2 regions of the Streptomyces sp. NPDC001851 genome follow, and region 2 is predicted to be linked to the other one. Evidence: riboswitches for the same ligand, from Rfam matches in the RefSeq annotation. Region 2 holds a riboswitch; the other holds the start of a gene.
What was found. A riboswitch is a leader RNA that binds a small molecule or an ion and turns the genes downstream of it on or off. The one in region 2 is predicted to bind S-adenosylmethionine.
Positions count from the first base shown of each region.

Region 1: it holds a riboswitch for S-adenosylmethionine, as region 2 does, so the genes downstream of both, thrC (threonine synthase) here and ABT171_RS17665 (aminotransferase class V-fold PLP-dependent enzyme) in region 2, are expected to answer to the same signal.

Region 1 is NZ_JBEOYR010000002.1:266,097-273,169, reverse strand. Features, by position in the region: gene ABT171_RS04255 (extracellular solute-binding protein) at 1-1,087, shown strand, start outside; gene ABT171_RS04250 (DUF3263 domain-containing protein) at 1,123-1,347, shown strand; gene otsB (trehalose-phosphatase) at 1,418-2,251, shown strand; gene ABT171_RS04240 (alpha,alpha-trehalose-phosphate synthase (UDP-forming)) at 2,239-3,678, opposite strand; gene ABT171_RS04235 (glucosyl-3-phosphoglycerate synthase) at 3,753-4,697, opposite strand; SAM riboswitch class I at 4,828-4,975, shown strand; gene thrC (threonine synthase) at 4,993-6,276, shown strand; gene ABT171_RS04225 (MoaD/ThiS family protein) at 6,273-6,548, shown strand; gene ABT171_RS04220 (cold-shock protein) at 6,981-7,073, shown strand, end outside.
Region 2 is NZ_JBEOYR010000011.1:13-7,085, reverse strand. Features, by position in the region: gene ctaE (aa3-type cytochrome oxidase subunit III) at 1-485, shown strand, start outside; gene qcrC (cytochrome bc1 complex diheme cytochrome c subunit) at 547-1,359, shown strand; gene qcrA (cytochrome bc1 complex Rieske iron-sulfur subunit) at 1,356-2,423, shown strand; gene qcrB (cytochrome bc1 complex cytochrome b subunit) at 2,420-4,057, shown strand; gene trpD (anthranilate phosphoribosyltransferase) at 4,176-5,240, shown strand; SAM riboswitch class IV at 5,316-5,432, shown strand; gene ABT171_RS17665 (aminotransferase class V-fold PLP-dependent enzyme) at 5,575-6,936, shown strand.

The sequences.
Region 1 (7,073 bases), on a different contig from region 2:
CGTGAAGGTCGAGGTCAGCGTGTACTCCTGGACCGACGTCGACGCCAAGGTCAAGGACATGGTCGCCGCGGGCCACGCCCCCGACCTGGCCCAGATCGGCGCCTACGCCGACTACGCGGCCGCCGGCAAGCTCTACCCGGCCTCCGAGCTGCTCTCCATCCGCACCCAGGCGGACTTCCTCTCCCAGCTCTCCGACGCCGGCCAGTGGAACCACACGCAGTACGGCATCCCCTTCGCCGCCTCCACGCGCGTGCTCTTCTACAACAAGACCCTGTTCACCAAGGCCGGCATCACCCCGCCCACCACCTGGGACGAGCTGGCCGCGGATGCCAGGGCGCTCAAGGCCAAGGGCGTCAAGTACCCCGTCGCGCTGCCGCTCGGCCCCGAGGAGGCCCAGGCCGAGACCATGCAGTGGCTGCTCAGCGGGGGCAACGGCGGCACCGGCTACACCGACGACATCGGCACCTACACCATCGACTCCGCGCCGAACGTCAACACCTTCACCTGGCTCAAGGACGACCTGGTCGGCAAGGGCCTGACCGGTCCCGTCGCGCCCGGCAAGCTCAACCGCGCGGACGCCTTCGCCGCCTTCGCCGACGGCCAGGTCGGCATGCTCAACGGCCACCCCACACTGATCCAGCAGGCCCAGAAGAAGGGCGTGAAGTTCGGCATGGTGCCGATGCCGGGCCGCACCGGCAAGGCCAGGGCCTCGATGGGCGTCACCGACTGGATGATGGCCTTCAAGCAGAACGGGCACGCCGAGCAGATAGGCGACTTCCTCAACTTCGTCTACAGCGAGAAGAACGTCCTCGCGTTCTCCCGCGACTACGGCCTGCTCCCCGTCACCGGCTCGGCCTCCAACACCATGAGCGAGTCGGACTCCCCGGCCGACCAGGCCCTGCACCCCTTCCTCGAACAGCTGCCCACCTCCGAGCTGTACCCCGTCGGCAAGACCTCCTGGGCGGCGGTCAGCGCGGCCGTGAAGCAGAACATCGGCCAGGCCGTCGCCCCCGGCGGCAGCCCCTCCGCCGTCCTGTCCCGCATCCAGGCGACGGCGACCGCGGCCGACAGCGGCGACGCGGGCTGAGCCGGTTGTCCGTGCCCGGCGCTACGGTGGCGGGCATGGAACTCGGCACCCGCGAACAGGCCATCCTCGCGCTGGAGCGCCGCGGCTTTCCCGGCCCCGGCGCGAAGGAGCGGGCGATACGCGAGGAACTGGGCCTGTCCCCGGTCCGCTACTACCAGCTGCTGAACGCGCTGCTGGACGACGAGCGGGCGCTCGCCCACGACCCGGTGACGGTGAACCGCCTGCGCCGGGTGAGGGAAGCGCGCCGCGCGGAGCGCTGAAGCCGAGCGAGACCCGGTCCAGGGCCGGAGCCCCCGTGTGAGGCCGACCCTCGCTGGATAGTGTCGCTGTATGGACCCTCTGCCGACCCCAGCCACTCCGGCCGGCCGGGACGGACTGGCCGCCTTCCTGGCGAAGCCCGCCGCAGCCATCGTCGGTCTCGACTTCGACGGCACCCTCGCCCCCATCGTCGCCGACCCCGAACAGGCCCGCGCCCACCCCGAGGCGGTACCGGCCCTCGCCGCGCTCGCCCCGAAGGTGGCCGCCATCGCCGTGATCACCGGCCGCCCGGCCGGGGTCGCGGTCCGCTACGGCGGCTTCGCCGGCGTCCCCGGCCTGGCGCACCTGACCGTCCTCGGCCACTACGGCGCCGAACGCTGGGACGCGGTCACCGGCACCGTCACCGCCCCGGCCCCGCACCCCGGGGTCGCGGCGGCCCGCGCCGAACTGCCGGGCGTGCTGGACCGCAACGGAGCCTGGCACGGCACATGGATCGAGGAGAAGGGCCGGGCGGTCGCGGTGCACACCCGCCGCGCCGACGATCCGCAGGCCGCGTTCGAGGCCCTGCGCGGCCCCCTCACCGACCTCGCCACCCGGCACGGCCTGATCGTCGAACCCGGCCGGATGGTCCTGGAACTGCGCCCGCCGGGCATGGACAAGGGTGTCGCGCTCGGCGCGTACGTCCGCAGGACCGGCGCCGAGTCGGTCCTCTACGCCGGCGACGACCTCGGCGACCTGCCCGCCTTCGCGGCCGTCGAGGAACTCCGCTCCGACGGCATCCCCGGCCTCCTGGTCTGCAGCGGCAGCACGGAGGTCACGGAACTGGCGGAGCGGGCGGACCTGGTCGTGGACGGCCCGGCCGGCGTCGTCCGCCTGCTGCGGACCCTGGCGGCTCAGCTGGACTGAGGCTCCTGGAGCGCCCGCAGCTGCTGGAGGAACCACTGGGCGGGCGGCAGCGCGGTGGCGGCGGCGGCCAGCCGCTTCGACCGCTCCGCCCGCTCCCCGTCCGGCAGGGACAGCGCCTCGTGCAGGACCCGCGCGGTCTGCAGCACGTCGTAGGGGTTCACCGCGAACGCGTCGGCGCGCAGTTCCTCGTACGCGCCGGCCTCCCGGGACAGCACCAGCGCACAGCCGCGGTCGGAGACGACCGGGATCTCCTTGGCGACCAGGTTCATACCGTCCCGGATCGGGTTGACCAGGGCCACGTCGGCGAGCCGGTAGGCGGCCAGGGAGCGCGCGAAGTCGTCCTTGACGTGCAGCACGACCGGGGTCCAGCCCGGTGTGCCGTAGGCCGCGTTGATCTCCTCGGCCACCCGCCGCACCGCGGCGGTGTAGTCCCGGTACACGGCGAGGTCCTGCCGCGACGGATACGCGAACGCCAGGTGCACCACCCGCTCACGCCATTCGGGGTGGTCCTCCAGCAGCTGCCGGTACGCCAGCAGACCCCGCACGATGTTCTTCGACAGCTCGGTGCGGTCGACCCGGACGACGGTCCTGCGGCCCTCGCCGATCTCCGCCCGCAGCGCCGCCATCCGCTCCTCGACGTCCGGCTGGTGCGCGCGCCCGCGCAGGAAGTCCCCGTCCGCGCCCAGCCCGTGCACCCCGATCCGCGTGTCCGCGAGGGCCCCGGACGCCGGGACCGCCTGCGCGCAGGCCCGGAACGCGTCCGCCCAGCGGTGCGTCAGGAACGCCACCCGGTCCGCCCCGAGCATCCCCGCGAGCAACTGCTCCCGGATGTCGTCCGGGAGCAGCGCGAAGTACTCCGGCGGCGCCCACGGCGTGTGCGAGAAGTGGCCGATCCGCAGGTCGGGGCGGAGTTCACGGAGCATCCCGGGCACCAGGCACAGGTGGTAGTCCTGCACCAGCACCGCCGCACCCTCGGCCGCCTCCTGGGCCAGCGCCTCGGCGAACGCCCGGTTGTACGCCTCGTACGACGCCCACTGCCGCCGGAACTCCGCGTCGAAGACCGGCTCCAGCGGGGTCTGGTACAGCATGTGGTGGACGAACCAGAGCACCGAGTTGGCGATGCCGTTGTAGGCGTCCGCGTGCACGGCCGCGTCGATGTCGAGCATCCGCACGCGCTGCCCGCCGGTGTCCCCGGCCGGCAGCAGCCCGCCCTCCGCACGCCGTACGGCCTCCCGGTCGCCGTCGCCGAGCGCGGCGCACACCCACACGGAGTCCGCGTCCGAGCCGATGGCCGACAGCCCCGAGACCAGCCCGCCGCCGCCCCGCCTGGCGCGCAGCGAGCCGGCCCCCTCGCCGGGGTCCACCGTGTACGAAACCGGGCCGCGATTGGACGCGACCAGTACCTCAGCACCCTGCGTGGCAGCCATGGTCCTCAACCTAGCCCGGCCCGGAAACGCTCAAACGTACGGCTACGCCCGGCACACCGCCGTATACGACGGGTTCACGCCACCTTGCGTTCGGCGTACTCCGCGATCTCCGCCATCGGCGGCCGCTCCTCGGTGTCCACCGAGTAGGTGCGCGGCTCGAAGCCGTCCTCGCCCCGCTCGAACTGGGTCAGCGACGGCCTGACCAGATGGCCGCGGGCCAGCCGGAGCTGGGCGGTGCGGTAGATCGCCGCCGCCATCCGGCCGAGCGCCTGTCCGTCCTGGTGCCGGTGCTTGCGCACGCCCACGTCCACCTGCGCCAGCGCGTCGAGTCCGACCAGGTGCAGGGCGTCGACCAGCATGCCCAGCTCCACGCCGTAGCCGACGGGGAACGGCAGCTGCTCCAGCAGCGAGCGGCGGGCCGCGTACTCCCCGCCGAGCGGCTGCACGAACCCGGCCAGCTGGGGCCAGTGCATGTTCAGCAGCGGGCGGGCCATCAGCTCGGTGACCCGGCCGCCCTGCCCGGACGTCCCGGCGAGCGGACGGTCGTACATCGCCTTGACCAGGTCCACGTCCGGCTCGGTGAGCAGCGGGCCGACGATTCCGGAGACGAAGTCGGAGGAGAACTCCCGCAGGTCGGCGTCGATGAAACAGAGGATGTCCCCGCTGGTCACCAGGAGGGAGCGCCAGAGCACTTCACCCTTTCCGGGGACGGCGGGGATGCGGGGCAGGACCTCGTCGCGGTGAACGACCCGGGCGCCCGCGGCGGCCGCGACCCCGGCGGTGCGGTCGGTGGAGCCGGAGTCGACGACGACGATCTCGTCGACGAGCGGCACCTGCTCCACGAGGTCGTGACGGATGACCGCGACGATGTCGCCGACCGTCTCCTCCTCGTTGAGCGCGGGCAGCACGACGGAGACCGACTGGCCCGTGCGCTGCTTGGCCGCCAGGATCTTGTGCAGCGGGCGATCGGTCACGGACCAGGAGCGGGTGGCCAGCCAGCGCTCGACTTCTTCCAGCACGGTCAGCGGCTCCTCACGTGTCTCGCGGTTCGGACGACTATCTCAACTGTCCTGGCCTTCGGTTACAGTCTTGAACAACGCCGGTGACCATCGCATGTCGGGGATCGACCGCGCGCTGACAACTGCATACCGCTCATCCAGAGGGGCAGAGGGACACGGCCCGATGAAGCCCCGGCAACCCTCCAGTCGGTTCTTGTCGCATTGATGTGGCGAGGCTCCCGGCTAGGGAAGGTGCCAAATCCGTCTCGCGGCGAGATGCGTCGTGAGGAAGATGAGGAGAAAGGGCCTCGCCTCCATGGCTGTGCAGACAGTTGCCACCACCAGCAGTTCCACCGTCGACCTCGGCCCCGCCGCGGCCCTGAGCTGCCGCGAGTGCGGACACCGCGTCCCGCTCGGCCCGGTGTTCGCCTGCGAGGAGTGTTTCGGCCCGCTGGAGATCGCCTACGACTTCTCCGGCTACGACACCGAAGAGCTGCGCCGCCGCATCGAGGCCGGCCCCGCGAACATCTGGCGGTACGCACCGCTGCTGCCCGTCCCGGCCGACGTGGCCGACAAGCCGAACCTGAACCCGGGCTGGACCAAGCTCGTCAAGGCCGACAACCTCGCCGCCGAACTCGGCGTCACCGGCGGCCTGTTCGTCAAGGACGACTCCGGCAACCCGACGCACTCCTTCAAGGACCGCGTGGTCGCCCAGGCCCTGGAGGCCGCCCGCGCCTTCGGCTTCACCACCCTGTCCTGCTCCTCCACGGGCAACCTGGCCGGTGCCGTCGGCGCCGCCGCGGCCCGCGCCGGCTTCCGCTCCTGCGTGTTCATCCCGCACGGCCTGGAGCAGGGCAAGGTCGTCATGGCCGCGGTCTACGGCGGCGAGCTGGTCGGCATCGAGGGCAACTACGACGACGTGAACCGCTTCTGCTCCGAGCTGATCGGCGACCCGGCCGGCGAGGGCTGGGGCTTCGTCAACGTCAACCTGCGGCCGTACTACGCGGAGGGCTCCAAGACCCTCGCGTACGAGATCTGCGAGCAGCTCGGCTGGCGGCTGCCCGACCAGATCGTGGTCCCGATCGCCTCCGGCTCCCAGCTCACGAAGATCGACAAGGGTCTGCAGGAGCTGATCAAGCTCGGCCTGGTCGAGGACAAGCCGTACAAGATCTTCGGTGCGCAGGCCGAGGGCTGCTCGCCGGTGTCGACCGCGTTCAAGGCCGGCCACGACGTCGTACGGCCGCAGAAGCCGGACACCATCGCCAAGTCCCTCGCCATCGGCAACCCGGCCGACGGCCCCTACGTCCTGGACATCGCCCGGCGCACCGGCGGTGCCGTCGAGGACGTCACGGACGAGGAGGTCGTCGACGCGATCAAGCTGCTGGCCCGCACCGAGGGCATCTTCGCGGAGACGGCGGGCGGCGTGACCGTCGGTGTCACCCGCAAGCTGCTCAAGGACGGCGTCCTGGACCCGGCGAAGACCACGGTGGTCCTCAACACCGGCGACGGCCTGAAGACCCTCGACGCGGTGGCCGGCACGGGCCTCACCGCCACCATCCGCCCGACCCTGGACTCCTTCCGAGAGGCTGGCCTCGCATGAGCGTGACCGTTCGCATCCCCACCATCCTGCGCACCTACACCGGCGGCCGGGCCGAGGTCAGTGCCGACGGCGCGACCCTCGCCGAGGTCATCGAGGACCTGGAGAAGAACCACACCGGGATCGCCGCCCGCGTCCTGGACGACCAGGGCAGGCTGCGCCGGTTCGTGAACGTCTACGTCAATGACGACGACGTCCGCTTCGAGCAGGGCCTGGAGACCGCCACGCCGGACGGCGCCGGTGTCTCCATCATTCCGGCGGTCGCCGGCGGCTGATCGTTACCTTCGGTAACTTCAGTTACCCATTGTTCATGGAATTGCCTCCTCCGTGAGAGAAGCGGAGGGGGCAATTCTGCGTGATTGAGCGCGGTACAGTTGGGGAACCTGGCCACGACCTCCGGGTCGCAAGCCCTGGATTTCATGCCGCACACCCCGCAGGAAGCAGCCAAAATGCGGGGGTTTTATGCGGCTTTTGTAACGTTTGCGGGGTCCGACTTGCCCCGAAGTCGGGTGAATTCTCACCACTTTTCGGACCGTTCGCGTCCAGAATTCTCGTCCGTTTGACCTGTTGCAGACGGCAGTTGGACAGATACATTCAGCCGCGGTCGACGCGTTCCGGCGCACGCCCCCGACCGATTGGGGGGTGAGGTCTGACCCGGGTCCGCGAAGTGCGGATCTGTGCAAGGGCCAGTAATAGGGGAGTTAGGCATGGCTCAGGGCACCGTCAAGTGGTTCAACGCGGAGAAGGGGTACGGCTTCATCGCGGTCGACGGTGGTGCGGACGTCTTCGTCCACTACAGC
Region 2 (7,073 bases):
TGTACTTCACCCTCCGGTCGGTGACCGGACCGGCTCACTGGAAGGAGATGGCGCACGCGCTGAACGTGCCCTTCTCCGCGACGAACACCACGATCCTGGTGCTCTCCTCCCTCACCTGCCAGCTCGGCGTGTTCGCGGCCGAGCGCGGCGATGTGAAGAAGCTCCGTGGCTGGTTCATCCTCACCTTCATCATGGGTGCGATCTTCATCGGCGGTCAGATCTACGAGTACACGAGCCTGGTGAAGGACGAGGGCATCTCGCTCTCCTCCGACCCGTACGGCTCGGTGTTCTACCTGACCACCGGCTTCCACGGCCTGCACGTGACGGGCGGCCTCATCGCCTTCCTGCTGGTCCTCGGCCGCACGTACATGGCCAAGAGGTTCACCCACGAGCAGGCGACCGCTGCCATCGTCGTGTCCTACTACTGGCACTTCGTCGATGTGGTCTGGATCGGCCTCTTCGCCACGATCTACCTGATCAAGTAGCGGGACCGCTCCCGCACATCCAGAAGCACCGACGCAGAAGATCCTGACACCGGGGTAATCCGTGAAAAAGCTCTCCGTACGACGACGCCATCCGCTGGCGGCGGTCGTCGTCCTACTCCTCGCGCTGGCGGCCACTGGGGGGCTGTACGCCGCGTTCGCGCCCGCGGGCAAGGCGCAGGCCGATGATTCCGCCCAGTCCCTGACCATCAAGGAGGGCAAGAAGCTCTACGAGGTCGGCTGCGCCAGCTGCCACGGCACCGGTGGCCAGGGCTCCTCCGACGGACCCAGCCTGGTCGGCGTGGGCGCCGCGGCCGTGGACTTCCAGGTCGGCACCGGCCGTATGCCCGCGGCCACCTCGCAGGGCGCCCAGGTCCCGCGCAAGAAGGTCGTCTACAACCAGACGCAGATCGACCAGCTCGCCGCGTACATCGCCTCGCTGGGCGCCGGCCCGAGCGTGCCCACCAAGGAGCAGTACGGCCCGGGCGGCGCGGACATCGCCAAGGGCGGCGAGCTGTTCCGCACCAACTGCGCGCAGTGCCACAACTTCACCGGCAAGGGCGGCGCCCTGACCAAGGGCAAGTTCGCGCCGAGCCTGGAGGGTGTCGCTCCGAAGCACATCTACGAGGCCATGCAGACGGGCCCGCAGAACATGCCGTCCTTCCCCGACACCACGATGTCGGAGAAGAACAAGAAGGACATCATCGCGTACCTGAACGCGGTCAACGGCGAAGAGACGGAGAACCCGGGCGGTCTGGAGCTGGGCGGCCTCGGGCCGGTCAGTGAGGGTCTGTTCGCCTGGATCTTCGGCCTCGGTGCGCTGATCGTGGTCGCCGTCTGGGTCGCCGCTCGGACCGCAAAGGCCAAGAAGTCATGAGTAGCCAAGACATTCCAGAAGAGAACCTGCCCGCTGAGCAGGACGCCCACAAGGGCGCGCACGGCGCGGTATCGATCGCGGACGAGGAGAACCCGTTCGCCGACCCGGGGCTGCCGCCTCACGAGCACCGGATCCAGGACATCGACGAGCGGGCCGCCAGGCGGTCCGAGCGCATGGTGGCCCTGCTGTTCACGGTGTCGATGCTGGCCACCATCGGCTTCATCGCCTCGTACTTCGCGATTCCGCACGACAAGGCGGTCTTCGTCTTCCCGATCGGGCACATCAACGCGCTGAACTTCGCGCTGGGGCTGACCCTCGGCGCGGCGCTGTTCTGCATCGGCGCGGGCGCGGTCCACTGGGCCCGCACCCTGATGTCCGACGTCGAGGTCGCCGACGACCGTCACCCGATCGAGGCCTCGCCCGAGGTCCGCGCGAAGGTCCACGCGGACTTCCGCCAGGGTGCCAAGGAGTCGGCGCTCGGCCGCCGCAAGCTGATCCGCAACACCATGTTCGGCGCGATGGCCCTGATGCCGCTCTCCGCCGTCATGCTGCTCGGCGGCCTGGGCCCGAAGCCCGGCACCATGCTCCGGCACACCCTGTGGGCCAAGGGCAAGCGCCTGATCAACATGAACACCAACCAGCCGCTGCGCCCCGAGGACGTCGCCGTCGGCTCCCTCACCTTCGCCAAGCCCGACGGCCTGGAGGAGACCGACGAGGACTTCCAGAACGAGATCGCCAAGGCGGCCCTGATGATCGTCCGGCTGCAGCCGGGCAACATCAAGGACAAGCGCGAGCTCGACTGGTCGCACGAAGGCATCGTCGCCTTCTCCAAGATCTGCACCCACGTCGGCTGCCCGATCTCGCTGTACGAGCAGCAGACGCACCACGTGCTGTGCCCGTGCCACCAGTCCACCTTCGACCTCTCCGACGGTGCCCGAGTGATCTTCGGCCCCGCCGGCCACGCCCTGCCGCAGCTGCGTATCGGCGTGGACAGTGAGGGTTACCTCCAGGCGCTCGGCGACTTCGAGGAGCCCGTCGGTCCTGCATTCTGGGAGCGCGGATGAGTACTGCATCGAACGACGCACCCCGCTCTCGCGGGAAGGCCCCGGCCGGCGAGCGGATCGCCGACTGGGCCGACGGCCGGCTCGGGATCTACTCCCTGGCCAAGGCCAACATGCGCAAGATCTTCCCCGACCACTGGTCGTTCATGTTGGGCGAAGTGTGCATGTACAGCTTCATCATCATCATCCTGACGGGTGTCTATCTGACGCTGTTCTTCCACCCGTCGATGAACGAGGTGGAGTACCACGGCAGCTATGTCCCGCTCCAGGGACAGCTGATGTCCGAGGCGTTCAACTCGACCCTGCACATCTCCTTCGACGTGCGCGGTGGTCTGCTCGTCCGGCAGATCCACCACTGGGCCGCGCTGATCTTCCTCGCCGGCATGTTCGTGCACATGATGCGCGTGTTCTTCACCGGCGCGTTCCGCAAGCCGCGTGAGATCAACTGGCTGTTCGGCTTCCTGCTGTTCGTCCTCGGCATGTTCACCGGCTTCACCGGTTACTCGCTCCCGGACGACCTGCTCTCCGGCACCGGTGTGCGCTTCACCGAGGGCGCGATCCTGTCGATGCCGATCGTCGGCACGTACATCTCGATGTTCCTCTTCGGCGGCGAGTTCCCCGGCCACGACTTCGTCGCCCGGTTCTACTCGATCCACATCCTGCTGCTGCCGGGCATCATGCTCGGCCTGATGGTGGCGCACCTGATCCTGGTCTTCTACCACAAGCACACGCAGTTCGCGGGTCCCGGAAAGAGCGAGAAGAACGTCGTCGGCATGCCGCTGCTGCCGGTCTACATGGCCAAGGCGGGAGGCTTCTTCTTCCTGGTCTTCGGTGTCATCGCGGCCATCGCGGCGGTCGCCCAGATCAACCCGATCTGGGCCATGGGTCCCTACCGTCCGGACCAGGTGTCCACCGGCGCCCAGCCCGACTGGTACATGGGCTTCGCCGAGGGTCTGGTCCGCTACATGCCGGGCTGGGAGATCAACCTCTGGGGTCACACGCTCGTCCTGGGTGTGTTCATCCCGCTGGTGCTCTTCGGTCTCGTCCTGGCGGCGATCGCGGTCTACCCGTTCATCGAGTCCTGGATCACCGGCGACAAGCGCGAGCACCACATCCTGGACCGCCCGCGCAACGCCCCGACCCGCACCGCGTTCGGTGTCGCCTGGGTGACGGTCTACATGATCGGCCTGGTCGGCGGTGGCAACGACCTGTGGGCCACCCACTTCCACCTGTCGATCAACGCCGTCACCTGGTTCGTCCGGATCGGCTTCTTCGTCGGACCGGTCGTCGCGTTCATCGCCACCAAGCGGATCTGCCTCGGCCTGCAGCGCCGGGACCGCGACAAGGTGCTGCACGGCCGCGAGACCGGCATCATCAAGCGCCTGCCGCACGGTGAGTTCATCGAGGTGCACGAGCCGCTCAGCCAGGAGCAGCTGCACACCCTCACGGCCCACCACCAGTACGAGCCGGCCGAGATCGGCCCGACGGTCGACGAGAACGGTGTCGAGCGCAAGGTCAAGGCCTCGGAGAGGCTCCGGGCGAAGCTGTCCCACGCCTACTACGGCGAGGACAACCAGATCCCGAAGCCGACCGTCGAGGAGTACAAGGAGATCGTGAGCGGCCACGGCCACCACTGATCCCCGCGTCGCCACGCCACGCTGAAGGGCCCCGTCCGGGTTGCGGACGGGGCCCTTCGCCCTGTCCGGGGCTGGATAGGGTGGGATCGGAACGGTTCTTACGACACCAGGAGCGGCTATGAGCGCTGTGACCCCCGCTGGAGGCGACACCGCGGCGGGCCGTTCCTGGCCCGAGGTACTGAACGCCCTGCTGGAGGGCCGCGACCAGAGTGCGGACGCCACGGCATGGGCCATGGACCGGATCATGCGCGGGGAGGCGACGGACGCGCAGATCGCGGGATTCGCCGTGGCGCTGCGTGCCAAGGGCGAGACGGTGGAGGAGATCAGCGGGCTCGTGCGCGCGATGTACGCGCACGCCAACGTGATCGAGGTGCCGGGGCAGACCGTGGACATCGTCGGCACGGGCGGTGACGGTGCCAAGACGGTGAACATCTCCACGATGTCGTCGATCGTCGTCGCCGGCACCGGGGCGAAGGTCGTCAAGCACGGCAACCGGGCCGCGTCCTCCGCATCGGGTGCCTCGGACGTCCTGGAGAAGCTGGGCGTCAACCTGAACCTGCCGCTGGAGCGGGTCCCGCAGGTCGCCGAAGAGGCCGGGATCACCTTCTGCTTCGCGGTGAAGTTCCACCCGGCGCTGCGCCATGTGGCCGCGGCCCGCGGCCAGTTGGGCATCCGCACGACCTTCAACGTGCTCGGCCCGCTGACCAACCCGGCGAAGGTGCGGTCCCAGGCCGTCGGGGTGGCGGATCTCCGGATGGCGCCCATCGTGGCCGGTGTCCTCGCCGAGCGCGGCAACTCCTCCCTGGTCTTCCGCGGCGACGACGGCCTGGACGAGCTGACCACCACCGCCACCTCGCGGGTGTGGGTGGTCCGGGACGGCAAGGTCGCCGAGGAGTCCTTCGACCCGCGGGACGTCGGCCTCGATCTCGTCCCCGTGGAGGCCCTGCGCGGCGCGGACGCGTCGTACAACGCGGAGGTCGCCCGCCGTCTGCTCGACGGCGAGACCGGGCCCGTACGGGACGCGGTGCTGCTGAACTCGGCGGCGGCGCTCGTCGCGCTGCGGCCGGCGGACGCGCCGCTGACCGAGCAGCTGCGGGCCGGGATGGACCGGGCGGCGGAGTCGATCGACTCCGGTGCGGCGAAGCGGACGCTGGACCGCTGGGTGGCGGCCAGCAACGCGTAGCGTCCACCGGCGCTCGTCCCGCGATCCGGACGCGGGTTGCGGGACGACGATCGTTTCACGTACGTTCCTGTACCAGGTCATGAGTGACAGTCATGAGGCCCCGGCCGACTGTCCGGCAACCCTCCGTCCGTGGCGGGGTGCCCCGGGTGAGGACCAGGCCGTGGGCAGCGAGGTCCACGGCAAGCGCGGACCCCTCGTATGAGCCAGGGGTCCTGGTCGTCGAGGAGCCTTCCGTGAGCAAGCGAATGCGATAGGGCCGCAGAGCCCCGCCTCCGCACACCCTTCTTCTCTTCTTCCTGCGCCCTCGGGGCGTATGTCCTCACGGGAGTCACCCATGTCCGTCTTCACCGCTGCCGCCGACCAGTCCGTTTGTGCCCCTCTGCCGGTTCTGGGCCGGGATGTCACCGTCCCGCTCGTCACCGGCGGCGAGGTCACCTACGCCGCCCTCGACTACGCGGCCAGCGCGCCCGCCCTGCAGCGCGTCTGGGACGACGTGGCGGCCTACGCGCCGTACTACGGCAGCGTCCACCGCGGCGCCGGCTACCTGTCCCAGCTGTCCACCGACCTGTTCGAGAACGCCCGGAAGACGGTCGCCGAGTTCCTGGACTGCCGCCCCGACGACCAGCTGGTCTTCACCCGTTCGACCACGGACTCCCTGAACCTCCTCGCCCGCGCCCTCCCCGCCGACTGCCAGGTCTTCGTCTTCGAGACCGAGCACCATGCCTCCCTGCTGCCCTGGCAGGACGCGAAGGTCACCTACCTCAACGCCCCGCGCAGCCCGCAGCAGGCCGTCCAGACCCTGGAGCGCGCCCTCGCCGACCGCGACCCGTACGGCCCGGCCCTGGTCTGCGTCACCGGCGCCTCCAACGTCACCGGCGAACTGTGGCCGGTGCGCGAACTGGCGGCGGCGGCGCACGCGCACGGCGCCCGGATCGTCCTGGACGCCGCCCAGCTGGCCCCCCACCACCCCGTGTCCGTCCGTGACCTGGACGTCGACTGGGTCGCTTTCTCCGGCCACAAGCTGTACGCCCCGTTCGGCTCGGGTGTCCTGGCCGGCCGCGCCGACTGGCTGCGCGCGGCCGAGCCGTACCTCGCGGGCGGCGGCGCCAGCCGCAAGGTGACCCGGCGTCAGGACGGCGGTGTGGACGTGGAGTGGCACGAGAGCGCCGCGCGGCACGAAGCGGGGTCGCCCAATGTGATCGGCGCCTACTCCATCGCCTCGGCGTGCAAGGCGCTCACCGAGGCCGGCTGGGACACCCTGGTCGCCCGCGAGCAGCACCTGATCGCCGGGGTCCGCGCGGGCCTCGCCGAGGTCCCGCAGGTGAAGGTGCTGTCCCTCTTCGGCGACGACGCCCCGCGCGTCGGCGTCATCTCCTTCGTCGTCGAGGGCTGGAACAGCTCCCACTTCGCCGCGGCGCTCTCCGCCGAGTACGGCATCGGCGTCCGCGACGGCCTCTTCTGCGCCCACCCCCTGGTCCGCACCCTCCTCGGCAGCGACCCCCAGACCCAGGGCGAATGCGGCGCCCCCGAGGCTGCCCCGGGTGAAAAGTCCCTCAACGCCATCCGCGTCAGCTTCGGCGCGGGCACCCCCGACGAACACGTGGAGCGTTTCGTGACGGCGGTACGGGAACTGGTGACCGAGGGCGCGAAGTGGACGTACCGCACGGAGGACGGCCGCTGCGTGCCGGCGGTGTAAGGCTGACCCGACGGGCAGCCAGTCCGGGGGCGCGGGGGGGGGCCCCCCCCCCCCCCCCCGCCCCCCGGCCCCCCCCCCAAAGAAATAGCCCCCCCCAAGCCGGCCCACCCCCCCCCCCCAGAGCCGCGGGCTGGGGG